DNA from 2 places in the Streptococcus parapneumoniae genome. Region 1 is predicted to be linked to the other one. Evidence: predicted binding sites of a transcription regulator. Region 1 holds the regulator's gene; the other holds the start of a gene.

Region 1 (3,429 bases):
TGGGTTTGCGATGATTTTGCTTTCAGTTCCTTCAAGAACTGCAACTGCTGAGTTTGTTGTACCTAAGTCAATACCGATAATTTTAGACATGTGTTTTTCTCCTTAAATTTTATATTCTATTTTTCTTTTAGATACTCTTCTTAAGTGGCGACGCCGTCAGAGCTTGACTTCGTCAATCTCTTTGACTAAACTTTGAGCCTAAGGTCTCAAAGTTTGCGCAGATAGCGCCACGGCGAAGAGTATCGTCTTTGGTTCGCTTCGCTCACTATTGCAAAGCTGAACTACTTTTTTATCTTTCTTCATAGTTTATTGTCGTTTCGGACAAGTTTTCTATTATGTAAATTGCGACACGAGAAATCGAAATCGATTTTATTTCGACGACGAGTTAGTAAGGAGGCTAGGTAAACGCCATAGCGATTGCCGTTTTCTGACGAGTTGCTTTAGCTACCGTCAGAATTGCCTAGTTGTACACCACTACCATGGCTGGGCGTAGGATGCGGTCATGGAGTTTGTAGCCTTTTTGGAAAACTTGGGCGATGGTATCTGCTGGATGTTCATCGTCTGCTGGGAGAGTTTGGATGGCCATATGGTAGTTATGGTCAAATTCACCGTCAGCTGCGATTTCTTCGATTCCTTCTTCTTTCAAAGCGTGAATCAAGCTTTCTTGCACCATCTCCAATCCTTTTTTGACATCGTCTGTCAATCCTTCAACCGCGAGTGCACGCTCAAGGTTATCCAAAGAAGGGAGAATCGCTTTTGCCAAGTCCTGGCTACGATAATGTTGCAAGTTTTGACGCTCTTCATTGGCACGGCGTTGGATATTTTGCATTTCTGCATGAGCGCGAAGGTATTTATTTTCGAACTCATCTGCACGTTCATTTGCCAAGTCCAACTCAGACTTCTCAGGAGTCGTTTCTTCAGTTGTTTCCACAACTTCCTCTTCTTGAACTTCTTGAACTTCTTCTACTTCTTCATTTTTTATATCTTGGACCATTTTCGCCTCCTTTAATGATTTCAATCTTAATGTACTTCGTAATGATTACTACTAAGGTAGCGGTAAAAATCTGTCAACTTCATGGTCAAAACACGGTTGACCACATTGACTTGGTTGATTAGCTGTTGGTAATCCAGATTGACTGGACCGATAATGGCTAGAATTCCAACTCCCCGATAAGGAATGAGGAACTTGCTACTAATCACCGCTAGGTCAGCTAGACAGGACTCTTGACTGTCCGCAACACGAACATTTTGCATCTGATCTTCATGCAAACCCTCACGAATCTCCAGAGCCACCTTTTGCGGTTGATCAAAGAACTGATAGGCTGCTAGATTGGCAAAATTCAAGAGATTAACCTTGCCCGCCACCACAATGTTTTCGTTGAACATTTCCTTAAAGATATGTTCAAAGAGATCGATAACATTGTCCGTTGTTGTAAAGTAACGCTGGATAATCTGCGGAATCTCCGTCCGAATCTTGTAGTGAATATCTAGCACGGTGTGGCCGAGAAAACGTTCCTGAATAATGTTCTTCAGTTTCAGCAAATCCTCCTGCAAGAAGTTCCTTGGAATCAGAAATTGACTGGTAACCGTTCGAGACTCGTCTAGGGTGAATACCGCCAAGGCTGTATGTTGCCCCAAAACAACGATATCAAAGGCTGTCAATCGTTGTCTGCTCGGCTCAACGTCCAGTGCTACTACCGTACAGCCACTCAGGTCTGTCAGTAGATTAGCAGCTTCTTGCAGAATATCTTCTAGCTTGAAGAATTCCTGATCAAAGGCTTTGACAATCTCGTAAACCTCATTTTCAGCCAGTCGGTCAAAATCCAGTGAGTGTTTTACATAGTACTGAAAACCAGCAACACTTGGCATCCGACCACTTGAAGTATGAGCCTTCTCAAGCAAACCTTGCTTTTCTAGAGCCGCCATGTCATTACGAATGGTTGCACTGCTAGAGTTAATAGACTCTTGCAAGGCTTTGGATCCGACAGGTTCGTGCGTTTTGGTAAAGATGTCAATAATCAGATTTAGAATATCCTGCTGACGCTCTGTAACCACCTCATCACTCCTCTCTGTCTGATCGATTAGCACTCGACACACTCAAGTGCTAACTTATGATTCTATTATACACCCTTAAAAGAGAATGTCAAGACAAAAACTCAAAAAATTAGCACTCTTTTATCAAGAGTGCTAAAAATCAGTCTAAAGACCTAGAACCCTACCTCCCATCTACTTGGTATTTCCTTTTAAGTCTGAAAAAACTATGGATTAGATAAGAAATCATAAAGGAATATAGAGCAAAAATGACAAAGAAAGATTGCGACAGTTCTTCTCGAAACAAACTCATACAAACAACAAGACCGCCTGAGAAAGCAACTGTACATGAACGAAATCTATATCGCATAACTTCCCATCTGAGCCCCTTACTCATATAGACTTGATCCTCTGGAAGTAAATTAGAAGACGATTTACGAAGAATCGAACAAAAACCTCTTTCTATCAATTCCCAACCTCTATTTCTAAAATCTTGCAGTTCATGCTTATATTTTTTAAGAAATCTAGAATCATAGATACAGTAGATGACATCGTCTGGTTGACATTGGTCAAAATAGAACAAACCAAAACGACTCGTTCTATATCTCCAACCCTTCAAATGCATCTCATGTAAATATTCTTCTTCCTTGTCCAAATCAACAATGGTGAAAATCCGAAATTGTACTTTGCTATTCATTACCTTACCTCCAAATCAGAAAACATACATAGTTTTATTTGTCAGATAATTCTTTCCACTTTTGAAACAATCTCCCAAAAATATAAGAAATCTGAATCGAATGAACTATCAATAAAACACCATCTATTATAACAATCAAAAACATTTCCCAACTGAAAGAACTACCTCCAGCGACAAACTTTGAGAAAACCGGTAGTAGAGCTAAAAAGAGAAGCAAAATAGGAAGCATCCGCATTGTTAAAATCCGTTTGACCATAGCTAGCTTCCCGGCCGCGTCATTATAAATTTCAAACTCGGCATCCGACTCAATTCCAGAATGAAGTTTTCTAAAGTAGGAAAAACCATTAAAGTCTGTAATATGCTCCCAGCCACAGTCTTTAAATAATTGTAAATAGGAGGCTCTATCGGATTTTTTCATGGGATAAAAGTCCAACTGATAAGACACCTGCTCCGGTTGGCACTTTTCAAAGGTATACTTAACTGCAACTACTAAGTTAGAGTAGGTTACCTTCTTGAGTTTCCAGCCCTCAGCATGCATTTTTCTAAGATATAAAGCCTCTCTATCATAATCCGCAATGGTAGCAATTCGATAAACAATTTTCTTTTCCATCATCCTTCCTCCCGACTATTTCTGTAGAGGCGTTCAATACGTTTCAATTCAATATCTAAGACTTTGCGTCCCAAGTCTGTAATCTGATAGA
Region 2 (3,429 bases), 870 kb from region 1:
CTCAGTTTCAGTTGCAGCTCCGACCTTGATGACTGCTACACCACCTGACAATTTCGCCAAGCGTTCTTGCAATTTTTCACGGTCAAATTCAGAAGTTGTGGTTTCGATTTGAGACTTGATAACTGCAACACGGTGAGAAATCGCTTCAGGATTTCCAGCACCTTCTACGATAACAGTGCTATCTTTATCAACAGTTACTCTCACTGCTTGACCAAGTGCTTCAATTGTCGCATCTTTCAACTCAAGACCAAGGTCTTCTGTGATAACTGTTCCGCCTGTTAAGATGGCAATGTCTTCAAGCATGGCTTTGCGACGGTCACCAAAACCAGGTGCCTTAACTGCTACTACGTTGAAGGTTCCACGAATCTTGTTCAAAACAAGAGTTGGAAGAGCCTCACCATCTACATCATCCGCAATAATCAAGAGTGGACGATTGCTTTGGAGAATACTTTCTAGGAGTGGCAAGATTTCTTGGATATTTGAAATCTTCTTATCGGTAATCAAAATGTATGGATTTTCAAGGTCAGCTACCATTTTTTCGCTATCTGTCACCATGTACTGTGAAAGATAACCACGGTCGAACTGCATTCCTTCCACAACTTCAAGCTCTGTTTCCATACCACGTGACTCTTCGATTGTGATAACACCATCTTTACCAACTTTTTCCATGGCTTCAGAGATGTACTCACCAACTTTTTCAGAACGAGAAGATACGGCTGCAACCTGAGCGATAGCTTCTTTGTTGGCAACAGGGATGGCGTTGTTTTTCAAAGCTTCTACTGCTGCTGTAACTGCTGTTTCAATCCCACGACGAATTCCGATTGGATTGGCACCTGCTGTGACGTTTTTGATTCCTTCGCGGACAATTGCTTGGGTCAAGACTGTTGCAGTTGTCGTTCCGTCACCTGCGATATCGTTGGTTTTTGAAGCTACTTCTGAGACCAATTTGGCACCCATATTTTCAAAATGGTCTTCCAATTCGATTTCTTTGGCAATAGTTACACCGTCATTGGTGATGAGTGGTGAACCGAATGATTTTTCAAGAACGACATTACGACCTTTTGGTCCCAAGGTTACTTTAACAGTGTCTGCAAGGATATCGACACCACGGACCATAGCTGAACGGGCATCTGATGAAAATTTAATTTCTTTTGACATACTTACTTTCTCCTTCTATTCTTCAGTGATTGCCAAGATGTTCGCTTCGCCTACGATGATGTACTTTTCATCGCCATCTTTGACATCAAGACCTGCGTGAGCTTCAACTAAGACACGGTCTCCAACCTTGACACTTGGAGCCACCAAGTCACCGTTCAAGGTACGAACACCTTGTCCAGTAGCTACAACTTGGGCTGTTTTTGTTTTTTCTTGGGCTGAACCTGCAAGGACAAAGCCTCCAACAGTTTGTTCTTTTTCTTCTACTTTTAAGACAACACGGTCTCCTAATGGTTTCAACATCTGATTTCCTCCATAATGAGATAGATAGTATTAGCACTCTTTAGACCTGAGTGCTAAATCATAGTTCTATTGTATCACTTGGTCAGAAATAGTCAAGAAAAAAGTCTGACTTTCTGAGGATGAATATATAAATTTCTTTATCCTAATTTTGCACTTTAATAATGTAGAATTTTAACGAACATGATTTATGAAATTAGTATTTTCGTTAATTCTTTTATAAAAAATACCGAAACTCTAAATCCTTATATTACGTATATATAAAAAACAACGATTATAAACCGTTGCTTTTTTACATACTATTAATATTTCAATCCTGGATTGAAAAATCCTAAGGCTACTCCTACAAGTGCAATAACTACCAATAATAGCATCACCCAATTTGGAGAAACTTTCTTTTTAGCCATCAGCCACCAACATAGAACAATAAAACCTGCTGTTAAAAGACCTGGATAAACACCATCAATCTTTTCTTGTAAGTTTAAAAACGTTTCTCCATCTCCATTTTTCAGCTCTAGCGCCGTAGTGACAGATACCCAAGTTGCTGCAACAGCTCCTATGACCATACCACCAACAACACTAATTGCTTTTCTTAGCGCCTGACCTTTAGGACCTACTAAAAATTCTACTGCTTTATCTCCAAGTTCATATCCTTTAAAATAAGCAAAACGCATTCCAAGATAGACTAATAGATTCCATGCAATAATATAGAATATTGCACCAGAAATATTTCCTCCTTTAGAAAGACCTAGAGCTATCCCCAAAAGAACAGGAATTAATGTTCCTACAATAAGTGAATCTCCAATACCTGCAATAGGCCCCATTAGACCGGCTCGCATTCCATTGATGGTCTCACTATCTACGGCATCTCCATTTGCACGCGCTTCTTCCAAACCAGCTGTTATCCCAACTACTAGAGAACCCAGCTGCGGCTCAGTATTAAAGAATGCTGTGTATGTTTGCATAGCTTCTTTTTGTTCTTCCTTAGTATCATACATTTCTTCCACTATTGGAAGCATAGAAGTTAAATATCCAAAAGTTTGCATATGTTCTTGAGAAAAACATGTCAGATGTCCATAGAACCAGTGGTGAAATGATTTTGTCAATGTTTTTCTTGATATTTTTTTCGACTCATTCTAAATATCCTCCTCTTCATCAAATCCCATATCACTGACAACTGCTGTCGTACGGGCAGATTTAACAACTTCTAATTCATAATAAATTACTGCAAAAATTAATGACACAACACCACTTGCTACTAAGTTCAAGCCTAAAGATTTTGCTAACGTGAACCCGACAAAGAAAGGAATAAAGTCTGTTGTTTTTGTAACAATTTGTTTCAAAAGTATTGCAATACCCACACATGGAAGGAGTGCTCCTACAGTAAATAGAGACTTCATTACAAAACCATCCATCGGAAGATATACTTTCATAAGATCAACCATATCTGGTCCAAATTTTGTAATAATCATTGTTGGTAAGAAAGAAAAGATAAAATGTGAAATCCAAGGATATACCCAATCAACAGCATATAACTTCTTAAAATCACCTTTCTCTACAGCTTTCCATCCAATGTGTTGCCAAAGCAAGTTCATAGTAGCTGTACCATAGAATAAAACAGTTCCAATTGTTCCAACCGCGGCTCCAATTGGCGCTGCTGCTGCTGCAATCGCCACTTCACCTGAAATATTATTTGCATGAACAAATAGGATAGATAACGGAATTCCGATATAAGAAATTGCCCGTACATCGGCCGATACAGTTCCACCAGGTGTCACTAAGGCAATATATAATACCTGTAAAGCCACACCAACGATTACCCCTGTTGTTATATCTCCTAATATTAAACCTACAATTAAACCACCAACTAATGGACGCCCCAAAGTATAGTTACCAATACTGGATCCCCCCATACCTGGCATCGATGCTAAACTTGCAAACAATCCTAAAAGAGCTGCTTGAATCCAAGAAATT

Evidence for each region. The regulator HrcA, encoded in region 1, represses chaperone genes, less so after heat shock. The targets are predictions, from matches to a motif close to TTAGCACTCNNNNNNNNNGAGTGCTAA.
Region 2: groES (co-chaperone GroES) is a predicted target of HrcA. The motif match lies at 1,489-1,515, and genes of this name have one in related genera.

Annotation. Positions count from the first base shown of each region.
Region 1 is NZ_AP026968.1:1,817,737-1,821,165, forward strand. Features, by position in the region: gene dnaK (molecular chaperone DnaK) at 1-90, opposite strand, end outside; gene grpE (nucleotide exchange factor GrpE) at 461-994, opposite strand; gene hrcA (heat-inducible transcriptional repressor HrcA) at 1,021-2,055, opposite strand; gene SP4011_RS09215 (DUF2812 domain-containing protein) at 2,216-2,728, opposite strand; gene SP4011_RS09220 (DUF2812 domain-containing protein) at 2,763-3,338, opposite strand; gene SP4011_RS09225 (PadR family transcriptional regulator) at 3,338-3,429, opposite strand, start outside.
Region 2 is NZ_AP026968.1:359,039-362,467, reverse strand. Features, by position in the region: gene groL (chaperonin GroEL) at 1-1,158, opposite strand, end outside; gene groES (co-chaperone GroES) at 1,174-1,458, opposite strand; gene SP4011_RS01955 (PTS system mannose/fructose/sorbose family transporter subunit IID) at 1,758-2,561, opposite strand; gene SP4011_RS01950 (PTS sugar transporter subunit IIC) at 2,592-3,429, opposite strand, start outside.